Regions from separate parts of the Sinobacterium caligoides genome, predicted to be linked through region 1. Evidence: predicted binding sites of a transcription regulator. Region 1 holds the regulator's gene; each other region holds the start of a gene.
The links. Region 1 encodes sigma-54, which starts transcription at its own class of promoters, with help from an activator protein. Its sites were predicted from a motif close to TGGCACANNNNTTGCNNT; they were not measured.
Positions count from the first base shown of each region.

Region 1 (7,364 bases):
AGAACGCTGTCTAGTGATAGAAGATGCGCAGCCAGGTATTGAGGCCGCCGTTGCCGCGGGTATGCAGGTTATTCATTTTGCCTGTCAGAGCGAGCAATACTCATCGCTGGCTAGTGCAGGGGTGTCTTCGATGGCACAATTACAGCAACAATTAACTAGGGCAGGGTTGGCTAGCAGTGAATAGTAATGAGGTTTGGCAGCATATTATTGATGAGGTCAGGGGGCATCGTTCGAGCGAGCCTTTGCTGGCGAGCTTTTATCATGCTGCGGTGCTTAACCATTCAGGACTTGATCAGGCGCTAGCTTACCAGCTGGCTATTCGGCTCGATAGTGAGACGGTGCCGGCGATGTTGATACGCGATGTGTGTAATGAGGCCTTTGCTGCGGATAAGGATATTATGCAGGCTGTATTGGCTGATCTATCTTCGTACCCGGAACGGGATGCTGCTTGCAAAGAGTATTCGATGCCTTTGTTGTACTTTAAAGGTTTTCAGGCGGTGCAGGCCTATCGAGTCAGTCATTGGTTGTGGCAGCAGGGGCGTGTGCCGCTGGCGCTCTATTTCCAGAATTGTATAGCCACAGTTTTTGATGTCGATATTCACCCAGCGGCGACGATAGGTTTTGGCTTAATGTTGGATCATGCGACTGGCCTCGTGATCGGTGAGACTGCTGTGGTTGGCAATAATGTCTCGATTTTGCATGAGGTTACCCTGGGTGGCTCTGGTTGTTCGCAGGGGGCTCGTCACCCAGTTGTGGGTGATGGCGTGTTGATTAGTGCGGGAGCGAAGGTCTTAGGTGGTGTGACTATTGGTGAAGGCGCTAAGATTGCAGCGGGGAGTGTCGTATTGAGTAGCGTGGCGGAGCACACTACCGTGGCAGGTGTGCCGGCAAAAGTCGTCGGTATACCGAGGACCGCGCAGCCGGCCCTGTCGATGAACCACGATATAAGTTAGCGCTCGCTTTCGAGTTCTCGTAAATATTTGAATAGCTTGCGTGCGGCAGCGGGAGGCTTCTGTTCTTTGCTTTCCTTGGTGATTTGTCGCGTTAATTGACGCAAGTGCTGGCGGTCGGCACCGGGGTAGTTACTCAGTACCTCTTCTAAAGCAGGCAGCCCCTCTGCGACGACTTTGTCACGCATTGCTTCAACCCGGCGAAAGCGGTGTGCTAGTTCTAGCTGTCCACGATCGATCTTATCTAGCGCCTCAATGATTGGCTCGATGTCGATGGTTCGCAGCACTTTGCCGGTGTAGGCAATTTGACGTCGAAGCGCCTCTCGGCTCTTGATGCGGTGAGCCGTGGCTATGGCGTCGATTAACTTTTCATTGAGCGGGATTCTGGCTCGCTCGGCTTTAGGCAGTTCGACTAGCCTCTGAGCGATTTTTTGTAGCTCGTGCATCTCGCGCTTGATTTGGCTTTTTGAAGGTCCATCGTATTCGAATTCTTGCTCGTCACTCATGAGTTGTCTCTTTTTTAACTGTAACGCTCGTTATATTTACGCTGTTTGGGGGCTTTAACCGTTAGGTTAAAAATACGGTCGCTAGACCGAGAAAGGAGAAGAAGCCCACGGCATCAGTAATGGTGGTTAGGGCCATAGTGCCGGCTAAGGCGGGGTCTATCTTCATCGCTCTGAGGGCTACGGGAATTAACACCCCTGCCGTTGCTGCAGTCATTAAGTTGATGATCATAGCGCTAGCAATGATGGCTCCGATGATAATGTCATTAAACCATAAGCTAGCAACTAATGCGGCACAACTGGCCCAGAGTAGACCGTTACAGATAGCGACGCCCAACTCTCTGCTGAATAGCCAGTAGGTATTACTCTTGCCTATTTGCCCGAGGGCCATGCCTCGAATGATGATGGTGAGAGTTTGATTGCCGGCAACCCCCCCCATACTGGCGACAATAGGCATTAATACAGCAAGGGCGACAACTTTCTCGATGGTTTGCTCAAATAGGCCGATAACATTAGCGGAGAATAACGCCGTTAGTAGATTTAGGCCCAGCCAGAGTGCACGCTGCGGAAAGGTATTGCGTACGGTGGCGAAGGTGTCCGAATCTTCGTCAAGGCCGGCCATGCTCAATAGAGAGTGATCAGCGTCATCGCGGATAACGTCAACAACATCGTCGATGGTGATGCGGCCGAGGAGCTCGCCGTCTTCGTTGATGACGGGAGAAGATACCCAGTCATGACGCTCGAATAAGTTTGCCACTTCGGTGTCGGGAACGCTGGCGAGTATTGGTTCGATATCGGTTGCCATAATCTCACGGACGGTCATCGCTGGGTCGCTGGAGAGTAGCTTACTGATGGAAAGCTGCCCTAAGAAGCGGTCGTTGCGGTTGACAACAAAGATGGTATCGAATATTTCTGGGAGTTCTGGTAGCCGTCGGAGATAGCGCAATACGACATCTAGAGTGATGTCTGCCCTGACACTGATATTGTCAGTATTCATTAGGCCGCCGGCAGTATCTTCTTGATATGGAAGTATTTTTTCTACCCGTTGACGGTCTTGCGTATCCATCGCGAGCAGCACTTCTTGAATGATACGATCGGGAAGCTGCTGTAGTATGTCGGCAATATCGTCGGGCTCGAGACCATCGGTTAAGGCGATGAGCTCATCGGTATCCATGCCTTTAAGGAACTGCGCCTGTACGTCATCACCGAGTTCTTGTAGCACGTTACCCTCGCGCTCACTATCGAGTAAGCGCCATAGAACAGCACGTTGCCTGGGAGGGGAGGACTCGATAAGGTGGGCTATATCGGGGGACGAGAGGCTTTTAAGCAAGTGCCTAATACTCTGCAGAGCGCCCGTATCGACAGCGTCGGAGAGAGTGCGTAAGTGGTGCTGAGTTTGGGCTTGATCGTTTGCTTGCGGCATGCAGAATACTCGACGAAGAGAGGTGGGTAAGCGCTAGGCGTGACCTTTTCTGTTGGTGTATGTGTTTGCACGCGATTATGCAAGAAATGCTGTGTGACAACAATCTATTATCGCTGACACTCGTCAACAATGGTGTTTTTTACCGCCGCTGATGAACTATTCCTCCTCGTCAAAACGGTTGTTCACAAGGCGGCACAAGCTTTCTAGGGCATCGTTTTCATCTTCACCGTCGCACTGAATGATGATGCAGCAGCCTTTGGAGGCGGCCAGCATCATGACCGACATGATGCTTTTTCCATCGACACTGCGGCCATCTTTAGTCACTTGTATGCTGCAGGCGAAGTTCGTCGCCGTGGTAACCAGTTTCGCGGCGGCTCTGGCGTGTAGGCCTAATTTGTTGATGATCTCTACTTGTTGTTTAACCATGGCAGACTTATCGGCGTTTGAAGTTGTTATTCGAGTTCACGATGACGAATTTGTACATGATCAAAATGTTCCTCGAAGTGTTGGAAAAGTTTGTCTGCTAGGTAGACGCTACGATGTTGCCCTCCGGTACAGCCGATGGCGACGGTGGTGTAGGAGCGGTTGTTGGCGAGAAAGCGTGGCAGCCATCGCTCTAAGTAGGCGGTGATATCGTTGAGCATCTCATCGACATCTTGCTCCCCTTCGAGAAACTCTCTGACGCCGGCGTCTAAGCCAGTCTGGCTCCGCAGAGAGGTCACCCAATGCGGGTTAGGTAAACAGCGAAGATCGAAGATCATATCGGCGTAGGAGGGGCTGCCATGTTTGAAACCGAACGATTGGAACAGCACAGTCATCTGATTGTTACTTTGCTGGGCTACCTCCTTGTTAATGAAGTCGCGTAGCTCGTGATAGGTCAACTTGCTGGTATCAATGGTCAGATCAGCAATGTTGGCTATGGGTTGCAGCACTCGGCGTTCATTGATAATAGCTTCCTGTAGAGCCGTGTGTTGATTGCTCAAGGGGTGCTTTCTACGCGTCTCGCTAAAGCGCTGAATGAGGCGGCTATCAGCTGCATCGAGATAGATGATAGAAGTATCAAGCTCCTCTGGTATGGCTTTCATTACATGGGGAAACTCGGAGAGACTGTGAGAGTTGTTGCGGGCGTCAATGCAGACGGCCAACCTCTCGTGCTCAGGGGATGAGTTGGCATGCGTCTCGCTAATGAGTGCGGGTAGTAAGTAAGCAGGCAGGTTGTCGATGCAGAAGAAACCAGCGTCCTCTAGTACATTTAAGGCGGTGCTCTTTCCCGATCCAGAGCGGCCACTAATCACTACGAGTCTCATCTGCCTATGTCCTTTTTCTCATTTTCATTATGTTAAAGGCCGTTATTAATAAAGCCTAAGCGGAGGTGACGATATTAATGGCTGCGTCGAATAACTCTTGATTACTGCTGGCGTCACGGAGAGATTGGCAATAGTCTTGGTTGTTAAACTGTTCCGCAAGTAGAGAGAGCGCCTGTAGATGCTGATCGCAAGCCTCTTCCGGTACCAATAAAACAAAGAACAGATCGACGGGCTGATTATCAATTGCGTCGAAATCAATGGCTTGTTTTAGTTTAAAGAGGGCGCCAGTGATGGTAATGCAGTTGGGAACTCGACAGTGTGGGATTGCTATGCCATGCCCAATACCTGTGCTTCCGAGGCGCTCCCTAGCTTTTAAGCGCTGAAAAAGCTCCTCGGCATCGAACGCGCTAATGTCGTTACAGATAAACTCAGAAATAGTTTCGAGGAGTCGTTTCTTCGACGACCCAGGAGCATCACAATAAGTGCGCTCTACAGTAAGAATATTAGGCAGCTGCATAATGATCAATATCTAGAGTGGCTAACGGAGGCCGTGATTATTCGACGTGGATTTTTCTTTATACTTTAACAGTTGACGATCAAGCTTGTCGGCTAATAGATCAATGGCGGCATACATATTACCGCTCTCCGAAGAGGCGACAAGGCTGCTTCCAGTTACATGGAGGCTGGCGTCTGCTTTGTGCCGTGTTTTTTCTATCGATAAAGTAACGGATGAGGAGGTTATCAGATCTGAGTGACGATCTAAACGATCAAATTTACCGACAACGTAGTCATGTAGCGCGTTAGTAACTTCTAGGTGATGACCGCTGATGTTGATTTGCATATATATTCCTCTCTGTTGTATCGGTATAGCTGCATATCGGTATGCGACTTTGCTGAGCATTTTTGATTGCATGCGTTGTCGCTTGTTAATGGCTCACTCTAATTTTTTGTTATTTTTCGTCTATAAATTGTAGCTAACATATGCTGACTTTAAACCAGCTGTTTACGCTCGTTGGATGGAGGAATCATCATCGACTCGCGGTATTTGGCTATTGTTCTGCGTGCGACCTTGATTCCTTGTTCGGCAAGGAGTTTTGTTATTGCATTATCGCTCAATGGCTTACGTTGGTTTTCGGCGTTTATTAACTTCTTGATAATGGCGCGGATGGCGGTGGAGGAACACTCGCCACCGCTCTCTGTGCTGACGTGGCTAGAAAAGAAGTACTTGAGTTCGAAGATGCCGCGCGGTGTGTGCATGTACTTCTGAGTAGTGACTCGGGATATCGTCGACTCATGCATTTCGACAGCTTCAGCAATGTCCAGCAGCACCATAGGTTTCATGGCCTCCTCACCGTAGTCAAGGAAACCCTGCTGTAGTTCGACAATTTTGCTAGCCACTTTCATTAGTGTTTCATTACGACTTTGTAAGCTTTTTAACAGCCAGCGGGCCTCTTGTAGGTTGTCCTTAAGAAAGGTGTTGTCACTACTGCTATCGGCACGCTTAATCAGTGCGGCATAGTTTCCGTTGATACGTATGTTTGGTGAAACATCAGGGTTTAATTCTACTTGCCAGTGCTCAGCAGTTTTCCGCACGAAGACGTCCGGTACAATGTACTGGGTATCCTCCTCATTGATATAGTCACCAGGCCTAGGGTTAAGGCTTTGTATTAGTGCGATAACTACTTTTAACTGTGGCTCTTTTATCTTGGCACGACGCATCAGTTGGGCGAAGTCCCGATTACCCAATAAAGGAAGGTAATGAGTGATCACCTTCCTTGTTTCCGCCAACAAAGGGGTATCTTCCGGTAGTTGGTTCAGTTGTATTAATAGGCATTCTTTTAGGTCGTGTGAGGCAACGCCGGGGGGGTCAAATTGTTGTACGCGGTGGAGTACGGCCATCACCTCGTCAAGCTCTACCGGGGAGGCGAGGTCAAGCCCTGCGTGAATCTCCTCGGCGCTCAAAGAGAGCATGCCGGAAGGCTCTACGGCATCGATGACCGACATGGCAATAACTCGGTCGGTATCTGACATAGGGGTGAGATTGAGTTGCCAGAGTAGATGATCGTGAAGCGTTTCTGACTGGCTATTGCGTGAGTCAAAATCGAAGTCGTCTGTCGCGGTACCGGCACTACCGCCGGTGTTTTGATAGACATCATCCCACTGAGTGTCGACTGGCAAATCGGGAATGGTGTCCGGTTGAGACCAGTCGATATCGTCGTGGCTGGTATCTGCGCTAGGGTCTGTTGGCTCCGTTTTTTTATGTTCCTCTGTGCTCTGGCATGGTCCTTCTTGAGAGCTGTTTAAAGCCTCGAGGTTATTTTCGCTACTCAGCCCTCCCTGACTGTTATCATCTTCACTGATTTCGAGCATTGGGTTTGATTCAAGAGCTTGTTGAATCTCCTGCTGTAAGTCGAGTGTCGATAGTTGCAGCAGACGGATAGCCTGCTGTAACTGCGGGGTCATGGTGAGCTGTTGACCCATCTTTAATTGAAGTGACTGTTTCACTACGTCAGTGTCTCCTGAGCAGCCAGAATGAAAGAAAATAAGAAGCGGGCTGCCGTCGCGTTGTGTATCTGAGGACTGTGTCTGTTGCCAGGCGGGTGGTCGATGGCTGCTTAGGTGTAGAGGTTATTCGGCAGCCGGTGACGGTGATGTAACCCATAATAATACAGTCGTTTTTATAAGTATCCGCGGTCAGTTTAGCGAGCCTAGCTCTGGCAGGCAAACTTTAGGCCGGTTTTGTTGCTGCAGTTGTGCGCAACTTAGAGCTTGAACTGTTCACCTAGGTAGACTTTGCGAACCTGCTGATTGGCGAGTACTGCATCGGCATTGCCCTCAGCGATAATATAGCCTTCGCTGACAATATAGGCTTTATCGCAGATGTCGAGAGTTTCGCGTACATTATGATCGGTAATCAGTACGCCAATGCCCTTGGACTTTAGGTGATTAACAATTGCCTTTATCTCATTGACGGAGATAGGGTCGACACCCGCAAAGGGCTCGTCAAGCAAGATGAATTCGGGTTCGGTAGCCAGAGCTCGGGCTATTTCAACGCGCCGCCGCTCGCCACCGGATAGCGACATGCCGAGGCTCTTGCGGATATGGGTAATATGAAACTCTTGCAGTAGCCCTTCCATTTTACTACGTCGCTGTTGGCGATTAAGGTCGTGACGGGTCTCCA
Region 1 covers NZ_RKHR01000001.1:16,040-23,403, reverse strand. The annotation lists gene EDC56_RS00145 (HAD family hydrolase) at 1-184, shown strand, start outside; gene cysE (serine O-acetyltransferase) at 177-953, shown strand; gene yjgA (ribosome biogenesis factor YjgA) at 950-1,456, opposite strand; gene mgtE (magnesium transporter) at 1,518-2,876, opposite strand; gene EDC56_RS00125 (HPr family phosphocarrier protein) at 3,033-3,302, opposite strand; gene rapZ (RNase adapter RapZ) at 3,329-4,183, opposite strand; gene ptsN (PTS IIA-like nitrogen regulatory protein PtsN) at 4,239-4,700, opposite strand; gene hpf (ribosome hibernation-promoting factor, HPF/YfiA family) at 4,722-5,024, opposite strand; gene EDC56_RS00105 (RNA polymerase factor sigma-54) at 5,174-6,688, opposite strand; gene lptB (LPS export ABC transporter ATP-binding protein) at 6,946-7,364, opposite strand, start outside.

Region 2 (7,364 bases), on a different contig from region 1:
GTGGGTGCGATGATTTGTTGGATCTCGATCGTAACAATGGTTTAGATTCGCTACTAAATACAACCGTTTAAACGGTTAATAACATATAAGAGGGTACCATGGCAGAAGAAAACGCAGCAGCAGGACCAGAGGGTCAGCAGTTCGCACTACAGCGTATTTTTATTAAAGATCTATCTTTTGAGGCACCGCAGGGAGCAGCAGCCTTCAAGCAGCAGTGGCGCCCGCAGGTGAATCTTGATCTGAATACCCGTAATAGCAAGTTGGACGACGACAACTACGAAGTAGTGTTGACGCTGACTGTCACCGCTAAGCAAGACGACGAAACCGCTTTCTTGATTGAAGTACAGCAGGGCGGCATCTTCCTCTGTAAGGGGCTCGAAGGTGAGCAGCTGCACCAGGTATTGGGTAGCCTGTGCCCTAGTATCCTTTTCCCCTACGCTCGAGAGACTATCGACAGCCTCGTCGTTAAGGGGTCATTCCCTCCGCTGATGATTGCGCCGGTCAACTTCGAAGCGCTTTACCAGCAGGCTTTAGTGCAGCAAGATCAGAAGCCAAATTAAACCGAAAAGGTGATAGAAAACCTTGTGCCAGTAGGCACAAGGTTTTTTTTTGCGTGTATGATAGCGCTCTAACAGGCTGGCGAGTGATTGCCGGCAATGGTCAATAAGGATTGGGGCGATGAACAAGCTAGATGCGGATGTCATTATCATTGGTGCGGGGCCCTCTGGCGCCGTCGCAGCGGCAATTCTGTGTAGAGCTGGGCGCAATGTGCTGGTGTTAGAGAAAGAGAGCTTTCCGCGCTTCTCAATCGGCGAGAGCTTGTTGCCGCAGAGCATGGTCTATTTCGAAGAAGCAGGCATGCTAGATATCGTCAATGAGGCCGGCTTTCAGTTCAAGAACGGTGCTGCCTTTCGTTTTGGTGAGCAATATGCCGCCTTCGATTTTCGTGAGAAATTCACTGCCGGGCCGGGTACCACCTTTCAGGTGCAGCGCGCCGACTTTGATCAGTTGTTGGCCGATCGGGCGCAACAGCAGGGTGCAGATATACGTTATCGTCATGAGATCATCGGCGTCGATTTCAATGATCAGCGGGCGTCGGTTGCGTGCCTCGATGAAGCGGGTGTGGCGCAGACCTATACTGCACAGTTCGTGCTTGATGCCAGCGGCTTTGGGCGTGTGCTGCCACGCCTGCTCGAGCTCAATTCGCCCTCTGACTTTCCAGTACGACAGTCGTTGTTTACCCATATCGAAGACAATATAAGTTGTTCGAGCTACGACCGTGAGAAGATCCTGGTGACTATCCATCCTCGGCACCGTGATGTTTGGATCTGGTTGATCCCCTTCGCTAACGGACGCTGTTCAGTGGGAGCGGTGGCGACGCCGGAGCTACTCGCGAGCTACCCCGGTGAGCCCGAGCAGCAACTGCGCCAGCTGATCGCTGAGGATGCTCATTTATCGCAGCTACTGCAGCGTGCGCGCTTCGATACCGAGGTGAGAAAAATTGTTGGCTACTCGGCCAACGTAAAGAGCTTGCACGGTCAGCGTTTTGCCCTGCTGGGTAACGCCGGTGAGTTTCTCGATCCGGTGTTTTCCTCGGGAGTCACCGTCGCGGTGAAATCCGCGAGTATCGCGGCCAACTTGCTGCTGCGGCAGTTGGCGGGTGAGTCGGTTGATTGGCAGACTGAGTTTGCCGAGCCCTTGGGGCAGGGGGTGGATGTGTTTCGCACCTTTGTTACAAGGTGGTATACGCATGAGCTCCAGGATGTGATCTTCTATGCGGAACAGAACGATGAGATCAAGGGGATGATCTCATCAGTGTTAGCGGGCTATGTTTGGGATCCTGAAAACCCCTATGTCGCCAAGAGTGAGCGGCGGTTGAAAGTACTCGCGGAGATCTGTCGCCAATAGTTGCTGCCGTTCGTCGATATACAAACGGTCAGTAATTGACATAAAATGGCGGTTTCCCCCTTCTGGAAGCCGCTTACCACTATGCTGCATATCGCCCTGTTTGAGCCACAAATCGCCCCCAATACCGGTAATATTATGCGTCTGGCCGCAAATAATGGCTGTCGACTGCACCTGATTGAGCCTATGGGGTTTGACTTGGACGAGAAGAAGTTACGGCGTGCCGGGCTCGACTATCACGACATCGACAACACCACTATCTACCCCGATTACGCGAGCTTTGCCGCAGCGATGGCGGAGCGACGGATTATTGCCTGCACCACCAAGGGCACCTGTAGCTATACCTCGATAAGCTATCAAGATGAGGATGTGCTGCTATTCGGCGCGGAGACCCATGGCTTGTCGGAGGCAGTAATGGCTTCAATTGAGCCGCAGCGCCGCATCAAGATTCCGATGCAGCCTAATAATCGCAGCCTCAACCTCTCCAATGCCGTCGCCATCATCAGTTACGAGGCCTGGCGTCAGCTCGACTTCTGCGGTGCTGCCAGCTAGCTCTCGCCATCCTCTTGCTCGTCCATGCCCAGCTCCTTGATCTTGCGAGACAAGGTATTTCGCCCCCAGCCGAGCAGCAGGGCGGCGTCGCGGCGACGGCCGCTGGTGTGCTTGAGGGCGCTCTCGATCATGATCTGTTCGAAGATGGGCACGGCGGTGTCGAGCAGCTTGCTCTTGCCAATAGACAGCTCTTGCTCGGCCCAGTGGCGCAGGTCTTCCTGCCAGTTTGAAGATGGCTTCTCAGTTTCGCTGGCAACCAGTAGCTCCGGCGGCAGGTCGGTGATGTGCACCTCTCTGCTAGAGGCCATGACGGTGATCCAGCGACAGGTGTTCTCTAGCTGCCGGACGTTACCTGGCCAGGGGAGGTTGGCAAGATACTGCTCGGCTTCGGGGGTGAGTTGCTTGGTCTCTACTGCGAGCTCTTCCGCGGCACGGACGAAGAAGTGCTTGGCCAGGCGGGGAATATCTTCGCGGCGCTCTGCCAGCATCGGAATGTGGATGCGAATGACGTTGAGGCGGTGAAATAAATCCTCACGGAAGCTGTGCTCGGCGACTAGGCGCTCGAGGTTCTGATGGGTGGCAGCAATGATGCGTACATCTACCTTGACGGGGGTGTGGCCACCGACACGATAAAACTCGCCGTCGGCTAAGACACGCAGTAGCCTAGTCTGGGTTTCGGCGGGCATGTCACCGATCTCGTCGAGGAACAAGGTGCCGCCATTGGCCTGCTCGAAGCGGCCGCGGCGCAGCGATGCGGCGCCGGTGAAGGCCCCCTTCTCGTGGCCAAACAATTCGGACTCCATTAGGTCTTTGGGGATGGCGGCCATGTTCAGGGCGATGAAGGGGAGGTCTGCTCGCGGTGAATGACGGTGTAGCGCCTGCGCAACCAGCTCTTTACCGGTGCCGGAGCTGCCGTTGATGAGCACGGTGATGTTTGAGTGAGAGAGGCGGCCGATGGCGCGGAAGACCTCCTGCATGGCCGGTGCCTCGCCGATGATCTCGGTGTTGACGATCATCTCCTCTTCGACGACTTCGGTCTGCTGTTCGCGACTGTGCACGAGGGCTCGCTTAGTCATAGCGACGGTTTCGTCGATGTCGAAGGGCTTGGGGAGATACTCGAAGGCACCGCTCTGGTAAGAGGCGACGGCACTCTCGAGGTCAGAGTGCGCGGTGGTAATGATCACCGGTAGATTCGGGTAGGTTTGATGAATGCGCCCGAGTAGCTCGAGGCCATCGATGCCTGGCATGCGAATGTCGCTGATGATCACGTCAGGGCGCTCTTTCGGTAACTGGCGGCAGACGGCCTCGGCGCAATCGAAACTGGTGGTGTGGATGTCGGCTTGGTTAAGTGCCTTCTCCAAGACCCAGCGTATTGAGCGATCGTCGTCGACGACCCATACATTGCTTTGTGTGTTCATCTGATTGGCTCCAAGGGGATATAGAGTGAGAATTCCGTTCTTCCTGGCTTGCTCGTACACTCGATCAGGCCCTGATGCTGGCTGATAATCGACTGTGAAATTGAGAGCCCTAGGCCTGTTCCTTCGGCGCGCCCGGTAACCATGGGGAAGAATATTTGTTCGGCCAGTTCGGCAGGTATGCCGGGGCCATTATCAATGATATTGACTTTGCAGACTAAGCGATGACGCACGTTACGAATAGTGAACTGGCGGAGTATGCGGGTCTGTAGTTCGATGCGGCCACCGTCTTGCTCCTCCAGGACCTGCATGGCGTTACGGATAATATTCAGCATCGCTTGAATGAGCTGCTCTTTGTCGGCATAGAGTGCGGGGATGCTAGGGTCATAGTCACGCTGGAAGTTGATTGCACCATGGGTCTCTGCGTCGATGAGCGCGATGATGCGCTCGAGCACTTCATGGACGTTGGTCATCCCCGCTTGTGGCGGACGGTGTGGTCCCAGCAAACGGTCGACTAGGTTGCGTAGACGGTCGGCCTCCTCAATGATGATGGTGGTGTAGTCCTGTAGCTCGTCTTCGATGAGTTCCCTGGAGAGCAGCTGGGCGGCACCACGAAGGCCGCCGAGGGGATTCTTGATCTCGTGAGCGAGGCCGCGAATGAGTGTGCGACTATTTTGCTGTGAGGCTAGCAAGGTTTCCTCGCGAGCGATCTTCAGCAGTCGATCCATGCTCTGCATCTCGAGCAGCAGGCACTTCTTGTGGTCGATCTCGATCGGCGTGACACTGTAGTCGACGGTGATAGTGTTGTCGGTGGGCAATTTCAGGGTCGCGTGTCGTTTGGTGAAGGCGGTGCCTGAGTCGAGTGCGTCGATCAACGCCAGCTTGGAGTCGTGGTTTTCATGTACGAGCAAGCTGAAGTCGAGACCGATGAGGCGTTGACCGCCGATATCCAGCAACATCTTTGCCGAGGGGTTGAGGTAGGCGATGCGCAGCGACGCGTCGAGCAACATGATCGAGGTGGTCAGGTTGTCGAGAAGTTGACTGTGTAGATTGTTGCTTGGCGTCATTAGCGAACTCGTAATAGTAGCGGAAGCCATTGTAATCTAGTCTATAATGCTAGTAGTTTGATAGTTCTGCAAAAAGCGCACCAGTTCATCGAGCTGGCATATCAGCAGCGCTTATAGCGGTTGCTGTGCGCTTTCTGGTGCTGCGATGGTGCAGGGACTATCAGCATAACTAATAATGCACCATTATGGTGCCGAAGTAATGTGATGCTTTACTTAATCGTGCGTAATGCTGCCTAAAGTGTGAATGTGAGGCAAAAAAAATCCCAGCCGAGGCTGGGATTTTGCTTAGCGCGCTGTGCGCCTGCTCAATAAGCTAGTGCTTAGCAAGAGTAGTAAAGTTCGAACTCAACAGGGTGAGTGGTTGAATTCAGGCGCTCTACCTCTTCCATTTTCAGAGCAATATAGCCGTCGATCATGTCATCGTCCATGACGCCACCGGCCTTGAGGAAGCCGCGGTCGGCATCGAGAGCCTGTAGGGCTTGCTCGAGGCTTGAAGCCACGGTTGGGATCTCAGCTGCTTCTTCAGCGGGCAGGTCGTACAGATCCTTATCGGCTGCTTCACCGGGGTGGATCTTGTTCTGGATGCCGTCGAGGCCGGCCATTAGCATGGCTGTGAAGGCAAGGTAAGGGTTCGCTGATGGATCACCAAAGCGTACTTCGATGCGGCTTGCCTTAGGGCTCGGCACGAACGGGATACGAATAGAAGCTGAACGGTTACGCGCCGAGTAAGCCAGCATAACAGGGGCTTCGAAGCCTGGAACCAAGCGCTTGTAAGAGTTGGTTGAGGCGTTGGCGAAAGCGTTGATCGCGCGAGCGTGCTTGATGATGCCGCCAATGTAGAACAGCGCAGTCTCGCTGAGACCTGCATAGGCGTCGCCAGCCATGATGTTAACGCCATCTTTGGATAGCGACTGGTGTACGTGCATGCCGGAACCGTTATCGCCAACGAGTGGCTTAGGCATGAAGGTAGCAGTCTTGCCATAGGCGTGTGCGACGTTATGGACGGCATACTTGAGGATTTGTACCTCATCAGCCTTCTTGGTTAGGGTAGCGGGACCAACGCCAATTTCACACTGACCGGCAGTGGCCACTTCGTGGTGATGGATTTCTATTTCGAGACCCATGTCTTCCATCGCGTCACACATGGCGCCACGAAGGTCGTGCAGGCTGTCGACGGGAGGGACGGGGAAGTAACCACCTTTGACGGTAGGACGGTGACCCATGTTGCCGTCGGCGAACGACTTGTCGCTAGACCAAGCGGCTTCTTCAGCGTTGATCTGGTAGCTGGCGCCAGAGACGTCGGCGCTCCACTTGACGTCGTCGAAGACGAAGAATTCGGGTTCTGGACCGAAGAGGGCGCTATCGGCAATACCGGTAGAGCGCAGATATTCTTCGGCGCGATCGGCAACAGAACGAGGGTCGCGGTTGTAGCCCTGTCCTGTGGTAGGCTCGACGATGTTACAGAGGATGTTAACGGTGGCCGACTCGGTGAACGGGTCGATGTAGGAGGAGCTGTCGTCGGGCAACATGACCATGTCAGATTCGTTGATACCCTTCCAGCCTGAGATCGAAGAGCCATCGAACATCTTGCCGTCTTCGAAGAAGCCGTCTTTGCCAACTTCGCTGGCGGGGATGGTGACGTGCTGCTCTTTGCCTTTAAAATCGGTGAAGCGTAGATCGGCCCACTTAACGTCGTTATCAGCGATTAATTTTAGGGTACGTTCTGACATACGGATGTCCTCAATTTTCAAGTGTAAGGCAATAATGCCTATTATTTTTGGTCTTAAATAAATCCAGCTAGCGCTGTAGATTAGTCTTAATAAGGAAGTTAATGCAAAGCTTGTGCCAGGTAATGGTTTAGCTTGTAGGCATCATCTTCGGTAGAGCTAATGCACTTCGATGGTGAGTTGTTGCTGTAGTCAGCGCAAACCCTGCATCGATATGGTGCGAGCGTGCTCTTTTGTGGTGCGGCAACGCTATTTTCTTTGTGTACACATTAAGGATAAGCACACGGACAAGCAAGTGTTTTATAATGATGGGTAAGTTGCATTGCCCCGTTGGGGGGATTCAGAAACCTATGTCGGATCATCATGAAATTTATCGTTAAGTTCTTCCCTGAAATTACTATCAAGAGCAAACCAGTCAGAAAGCAGTTTGTGCGCCACCTGACGGATAATGTGCGCAGCCTGTTGCGACAGATCGATGCAGAGGTCAAGGTGCAGCGAGATTGGGACAAGCTCGTTGTTGAGAGCCAGCAGGAGGAAAAACTGCAGCGTTTTGTCGAAACGTTGTCGCACACGCCGGGTATCGCCTACTTCAATGAGGTGTCCCACTACCCGCTGGGTGATCTGCACGATATCTTCGAGAAGACTAAGTTATTGTGGGGGGAGCGGCTCGCAGGTAAGACGTTTGCTGTGCGCTGTAA
Region 2 covers NZ_RKHR01000006.1:84,443-91,806, reverse strand. The annotation lists gene grxC (glutaredoxin 3) at 1-71, shown strand, start outside; gene secB (protein-export chaperone SecB) at 99-560, shown strand; gene EDC56_RS15270 (NAD(P)/FAD-dependent oxidoreductase) at 679-1,908, shown strand; gene EDC56_RS15265 (tRNA (cytidine(34)-2'-O)-methyltransferase) at 1,954-2,457, shown strand; gene ntrC (nitrogen regulation protein NR(I)) at 2,454-3,875, opposite strand; gene glnL (nitrogen regulation protein NR(II)) at 3,872-4,939, opposite strand; gene glnA (glutamate--ammonia ligase) at 5,260-6,669, opposite strand; gene thiI (tRNA uracil 4-sulfurtransferase ThiI) at 7,030-7,364, shown strand, end outside.
Region 2: glnL (nitrogen regulation protein NR(II)) is a predicted target of sigma-54. The motif match lies at 5,188-5,205, and genes of this name have one in related genera.

Region 3 (7,364 bases), on a different contig from region 1:
TCTCCAGGTCACGAATCTCACCGACCATGATGACGTCGGGATCCTGACGCAGGAAGGAGCGCAGCGCCTCGGAGAAGTTGAGGCCGATCTTGGCCTTGACGTGCACCTGGTTGATGCCCTCGAGGTTGATCTCGACGGGGTCTTCGGCGGTGGAGATGTTGCGCTCGGCGGTGTTGAGGATGTTGAGGCCGGTGTACAGCGACACGGTCTTGCCACTACCGGTGGGGCCGGTGACTAGGATCATGCCCTGGGGCTGATGCAGCGCGGCGAGGTACATCTCTTTCTGATCGTCGTCGTAACCGAGCGCCTCGATGCCCATCTGGGCACTGCTGGGGTCGAGGATCCGCAGTACGATCTTCTCGCCCCACAGCGTCGGCAGGGTGTTGACGCGGAAGTCGATGGAGCGCTTCCTCGACAGTTTCAGCTTGATGCGGCCATCCTGCGGCATGCGTCGCTCGGAGATGTCCATCTCCGACATCACCTTCAATCGCGCCGACAGCTTACCGGCGAGGGTTAGCGGCGGCCGGGCGATCTCTTTTAGTACGCCGTCGGTGCGAAAGCGCACCCGGTAGGATTTCTCGTAGGGTTCAAAGTGCAGGTCGGAGGCGCCCATCTTGATGGCGTCGAGCAGCATCTTGTTGACGAACTTGACGATCGGCGTGTCGTCGCTGCCGTTGCCGTCGTCCTGTTCTTTCTCCTGGGTATCGGGACCAATGTCGAGGTCTTCCAGGCTGTCGTCGAGGTCGCCGAAGTCGACGTCGGTGTCCTCGGTATTATCGGCGAGGTTGGTGATCAGCAGGGTTAGCTGATCCTCGTCGACCAGTACCGCCTCGGTACTGAGCCCGGTGTGAAACTGGATCTCATCCTGGGCGCGGAAATTGGTGGGGTCGGAGACACCGATAAACAGTCGCGTGCCGCGCTTGAACAGCGGCACCGCGCGGTGTCTCTCGATCAGCTTGGGGTCGATCAAGTCGTTGGGCATGGCCTCTGGGTTGAGGCTGGCGAGGTCGAACAGCGGATTGCCAAACTCGTCGCTGGCCAGTTCGGCGATGGTGCGCGCCGGTACCAGCTGTTGCTGTACTAAATAACTGACAAATGGCTGCCGATCGCTGTGTGCCTGTTGCCAGGCGTGGCGCGCGCGCTCCTCATCGAGCAGGCCCTCTTTGACCAGGCGTCGGGCGAGGCCGTTGAGGGGGGAAATACTGGGCTGGCTCATAGTCACCGTCTTAATCAATGCAAGCGTGTTGTGTTGGCCGATTTTTATTGGCTCTTATATAAGGCAAGCATACGTCGATCCGTCGCCGAGATAAAGCCCTAAGCTATTGGCGGTGCAGATGCCGTCAGCGGGTGATGGTAGCAGGTGACGCAGAGGGTCACATTGTGTCGGTGAGGGGAAGTGTTAGGCGAGATAGCGGAGTTGCTAGGGCGGCCTAGTGATATTACTTATAACACTTCTATCAAGTTGGCACAGCGGTTGCTTTGTTAAGCTCACCAATACTAATTCTGTGTATAACAGACCTCTGGAGTGACACTTATGAACAAGCAACAATCCGGTTTTACCCTCATCGAATTAATGGTGGTCATCGCGATCATCGGTATCCTCGCCGCCGTCGCCCTGCCGGCCTACCAGACCTACACCAAGAAGGCCAAGTTCTCCGAGGTGGTGTTGGCAACGACGGCGGTTAAGAGCGCCATCGAGGTTTGTGCTCAGACTCAAGCGACGACTGCAGACTTTGATAGCGAATGTATCGGTGGCTCAAATGGTGTTATTGATATAGCTACCGGTAATGGACAGGGCATGCTCGATAGCATTGAAACTACGGCTGGTCCAACTAACGCTGAGGTTTTGGTTACCGCGACGGGCACCAGCGATGTTGACGACCTGACATATATTTTAACCGGAGAGCTAACAAACGGCCAAGTTATTTGGACGCGTAGTGATGACTCTACCTGTATTTCAGCAGGCCTTTGCTAATCGCTTAAGCTAAGCCTCAGCTGGATTAGAAACACCGACCCCTGCGGGTCGGTGTTTTTTTTTGCCTGCTGTAAAGCTTTAGCAGCAGGGTCGCACGCCGATAGAGTTGTCGGCGTCGGCCTTGTCGCTGCTGGCCTGAGCAAGTGGCGGGGGCAGAGTTGCCCTGGGCTTGCTCGATGGCGAGACGGCGGTTAGGTGAGGGCTCGTGGTCCGAAAACTGGCGGCGGTGAGCAGCTATCGATAGAAGAAAAATGTCACAGCTGCAGGATAAAAGCAGAGGCAGGTAATAAGAGGCGGCTAAGAAGGGCTGGGTAAAAAGAGGGGCGGGGCGAGAAGGCCGCCGCCCGGTGTCCGCTTAGCGGCGACGGTTCTTGTAGGCGACGGAGGTGGCCTCGCGGCTCTCTAGGCGAGCGAGGATGCTGGCCATCTCATCGGCCTCGGCGGCGATTTTCTGACGACCGGCCTCTTCCCGCGCCGTCTTCTCGGCGGCGATGGCTTCCTTGATACGTTTCTCTTTGATGCTGTTACCGGTACGGCCGCTGGCGATCTTCGGTGCCTTCAGCGTGGCCTTGGCGGTCTTGCCCGGCTTGCCAATGCGTGGCGCGGCCGTTGCCTTACCGGTGGCTGCGGTTTTGTTGGCTGCGGTCTTGTTGGTGGTGCTCTTGTTGCCGGCAGCGGTGCTGCTGCCCGCGTCGCCGGTGCCGACACCGTTGACGCGCATGGCGAAGACGGTCTTGGCGGCTTCGGAGTGGACCTTTTTGTCGAGGGGGCGGCGGCCGCGGACCATGCCGCTGACCGAGGAGGCCTTGTCGATGTTCTGCGGCGCCAACACAACGCTGGAGTTGACCGTCTTATGGCCGCGCAGACTGATGCCGTCGAACTTCAGCATCGCCTCGCGGTTGAGTGTGGTCAGCTCTTCCATGGAATCGGCGAAGGCCCACTCGCTGACCTGGAAAGCGTCGCTGCCGTAGTCGCGTATGTCATTGTACAGGGGGAAATCTAACCCCGCGGCGGTGGACGAGAGGTATTGTTTCCACTTCTCCTCGGCGGTGTTACGTGCGGTGCCAACATAAACTTCGTTGGTGTGTTGATTGGTGATGGTAAATACAATCACTTAAAGCTTCCCCATTAATACAGCTGAACAACGATGGCCGGTGGCGCGGCAACAGACCGCCGCGCACAAAGGGGGCGTATTATAGGCAAAACCTTATAAATTATAAGGCTTGATATTTGAGTATTTTTTCGGCCCGGATTTGGCGTTGGCCAAATGCGCAGAGGTGAAGCGATGCGCTGATTGCACCGAGTCATCGAACCCGGTGCCAACGCGCAAATAACCGCCGCAACAACCGATTGTTAGGCGGTGATGATGCGCAGCGTGTTGGTGCCGCCGTGCAGGCCGGTGATATCACCGTGGGTGACGATGACCTTGTCGCCGGGCTGGATGTGACCGCGCTCGAGCAACTGCTGCAGCGCCGGCTGTTCGACATCCTGCGGCTGCTGGAACAGATCGAACTCGATGGCGGTGACGCCGCGATACAGCGCCATCTTAGCGCAGCTGTCGGCGTGGCGGGAGACGGCGTAGATCGGCATGTTGGAGGCCAGGCGCGACATCCACATCGGTGTCGAGCCGGACTCGGTCAGACAGAGGATGGCGCGAATGCCGGAGGTGTGGTTGGCGACGTACATCGCCGCCATGGCGATCGACTGGTCGGTGCGCTCGAAGTCGATCTCGAAGCACAGGTTGGCGGCATAGGGACGTACCTGCTTCTCGGCACCGATACAGGTGCGGGCCATGGCCTCGACGGCGGCGATGGGGTATTTACCGGCGGCGGTCTCCGCCGACAGCATCACCGCGTCGGTGCCGTCGAGCACGGCGTTGGCGACGTCGAACACCTCGGCGCGGGTCGGCATCGGTGCCTCGATCATCGACTCCATCATCTGGGTAGCGGTGATGACGCAGCGATTGAGCTGGCGGGCGCGCTCGATCATGTGCTTCTGTACGCCGACCAGTTCGGCGTCGCCGATCTCTACCCCGAGGTCGCCCCGTGCCACCATTACGGCGTCGCTGGCGATGATCATCTGTTCGAGTAGTTGGCGGTCGTGCACGGTCTCGGCGCGCTCGATCTTGGCGACGATGCCGGCGTCACAGCCTTCGGCCTCGAGCAGTTGACGAGCCTGATGCAGGTCATCGGGGCTGCCGGGGAAGGAGACGGCGACGTAGTCACAGCGCAGCTCGGCGGCGAGCTTAATATCGCGCAGGTCTTTCTCAGTCAGCGCGTCGGCGGCCAGTCCACCGCCGAGGCGGTTGAGGCCCTTGTTGTTGGACAGCGTGCCGCCGCTGCGCACGATACAGTGTACGGCGCTGCCGTCGACGCTATCGACCTCAAGTACGATACGGCCATCGTCGAGCAGCAGCTTATCACCGCTGCCGACTTGGTCGGCGAGGGGAGGGTAGTCGACGCCGACGATCTGTTGGTTGCCGGCGTCGGGGTCGAAGGCGGTATCGAGGGTGAAGCGGTCGCCGCTCTCGATGACAATGCGCTGTTCGCTGAAGCGGGCGATGCGAATCTTCGGCCCCTGCAGGTCGCCGAGAATGGCGACGCTGAGCCCGAGTTCATCGGCAAATTGACGGATCAGTCGTGCGCGTTCTCGGTGGTCGTCGGCGTCGCCGTGCGAGAAGTTGAGACGCAACACGTTGGCGCCGGCCTGTAGCAAGGCCTTGAGGGTGTCAGGGTGATCAGTGGCGGGACCGAGGGTGGCGATGATTTTCGTTCTTCTGGGCATTGTTGAGTCTTGATCCTTGGAAGTTAAGTGCAGTTTAAGCACACATTGAGACGGGATGATGACAAGGCTAGCAGATTAGGCCGATGAAATGCTGGAATTGTAACTATACTCGTGTGTAATTTGAGGTAATGTATTAGGCGCATAGGAAAGGGGCGGCTAGAGGCGACCACCCAGTTAGGTGGTCTGCATTGGCCGGCGACTGGTTACAATCGATATTGAATAGTAGCAGTATCGATCAGTAGCAATATTGAGTAAAAGCAATATTGGGTAAAGGCAATATTGGGTAAAGGCAATATTGGGTAAAAGCAATGGCGAGGTCGCCGCAACAATAACAACGATTAAGGTAGGTTTATGATTCCCCATGTGGCACTAAAAGAACAGAAAATTTTAATTGCTGGCCCTACCAGCCAGGTGGCGGCGCCGGTTATCGATGCGCTGCGTACTGATAATACCCTCTATGCGATCGCTCGCTTCAGCGATGAGGCGCAGCGGTTGGCGCTTGAGGCCAAGGGTGTGCACTGCCTGCGCGCCGACTTGGCGACGGATGATCTGGCGGCGTTGATCCCCGATGATATCGATTATGTATTGAACTATGCCGTGGTTAAAAGCGGTGACTTTGCCTATGACCTGAAGGTGAATGCCGAGGGCGCGGGTCGGTTGATCGCGGCTTGCCGTGGGGTGAAGGCGTTCGTGCACTTCTCGTCGACGGCGGTCTATGAATACGCCAAAGGGGAGCTGTGTCGTGAAGACTCGGCCCTCGGTGATAATCACCGGGCGATGTTTCCCACCTACTCGATCAGTAAAATCGCCGCCGAGAGCGTGGTGCGCTTCGCCGCAGAAACCTTCGAGGTGCCGGTGGTGATCGCGCGACTCAGCGTGCCTTATGGTGATAATGGTGGCTGGCCGCTGTTTCATTTACAGATGATGCAGGCGGGGGTGCAGATTGATATTCATCCGGATCGTCCTAACGCCTATAACCTGTTGCACAGCTGTGACTATATCGAGAAGATCCCGGCGCTGTTGGCCAGTGCCAGCCCGCAGGCGGTGACGGTGAACTTCGGTGGTAGTGTCGCCACCTCGGTGGAGGAATGGTGTGGCTATCTGACCGAGATCTCCGGCTTCGAACCCATTTTTAATGAAACCCCGGCCGCCTTCGGGACACTGGCGATCGATACCGAAAAAATGCACGAGTTACTCGGCCCGACGCGTGTCGACTGGCGCGAGGGCATCCTGAGTATGATTCAGAAGATGGCGCCAGGGCTGCTGAAACCGGCCTATCGGCCATAACCTTATAAGCAAATCAAGGAGTGATGATGACCAATGAAGAGTTGCAGTCCCTGCAGAAGAGAGTACAGCGGTTGGAGGCAATCGAGGCGATTAAGCAGCTGAAGGCGCGTTATCTGTCCGCCTGCGATAGCAAGCAGCTGACGCTAATTCGCGATTGCTTCGCCGAGGGTGAGATCGATATCGACTACGGTGCCGTGGGCTGCTTCCGGCACCGCGATGAACTGCTGGCGCTGTTCGACAACGTCGGTAATCACCAGCACATGGTGGAGATGCATCACGGCCAGAACCCACGCATTACGCTGCTGGATGAGGAGCAGGCCGAGGGTGAGTGGGGGCTGTACTACTTTCTTATCAACAGTGAGGAGAATACCCTTACCCAGCTCGGTGGCGTCTATGCGGACCGCTATCGGCTGATCGATGGTCAGTGGCGCATCACGGCCTCTCAATTTACCCCCACCAGCACTTTAGTGAGTCAGTTAGAGCAGGGGCAGGCTGAGATCATGGTCGCGGGACGGCCACCACAAAGTGTGACGCAGGAAGCATAAGGCGATTTAAACGCCTTTTATTATTGGCAATACGCAAGCTTGTGTCATCGGCTTGCCAAGGGATATGGCGTTAAGCGGGGAATGCTGCTAATTTGGCGGGCTGAAATCCCATTAATAGCCTAAACACGCGAAGGAAGTACCGATGCCTAGAAAGGATCTGGATGATTTAAATGATATTCCCAGCCTAATTCCAGAGCGCGATGAGTCGCGAGCGAATTCCACAGGCCACAAGCCCCGTGCGACAGCTCACAGCCATGCGCCGGCACCAGCGGCGACAGCGCAGAAGCAGGGCAGCAGTTTTTGGACCGTGGCGGCTTTGCTGGCGCTGTTGTTGGCGCTGTTGGCCGGCGGTGCCTCTTACTATCTGTATCAGCAGCTGCAGCTGACTAAGCAGGGGCTTGAACAGGCCGATACCCGATTGGGGGCGCTGGAGGCGCGACTGTCGAGCAGCGATGAGTCGATGAACGAGTCCTCGCAGACGATGTCGTTGAAGATCAAGGAAATGGGTAAGAAAGTCGACGAGCACTATAGTCAAATCGACAAGTTGTGGGCGGCGCGTAACGCCCTGTTGAAGACCAGTAAGGCGAGTAACGGTCAGCTCAGTACACAGGCGGCGGCGCTGAAGACGCTACAGAAAGAACTGAATACTAAGATGGCGGCGCTCAAGGTGGCGACAGCTAAAAGCGATAGCAACAGCAGTAAGTTGAAGTCGCTGGCCGATCAGGGCTTGGCCACTAATCTCAGCGTCGATACGCTGGAGCAGACGGTCGAAG
Region 3 covers NZ_RKHR01000011.1:35,490-42,853, reverse strand. The annotation lists gene pilB (type IV-A pilus assembly ATPase PilB) at 1-1,216, opposite strand, end outside; gene EDC56_RS19205 (pilin) at 1,535-1,975, shown strand; gene EDC56_RS19200 (GIY-YIG nuclease family protein) at 2,331-3,089, opposite strand; gene pyk (pyruvate kinase) at 3,329-4,759, opposite strand; gene EDC56_RS19190 (NAD-dependent epimerase/dehydratase family protein) at 5,111-6,046, shown strand; gene EDC56_RS19185 (nuclear transport factor 2 family protein) at 6,070-6,591, shown strand; gene EDC56_RS19180 (hypothetical protein) at 6,734-7,364, shown strand, end outside.
Region 3: EDC56_RS19205 (pilin) is a predicted target of sigma-54. The motif match lies at 1,464-1,481, and genes of this name have one in related genera.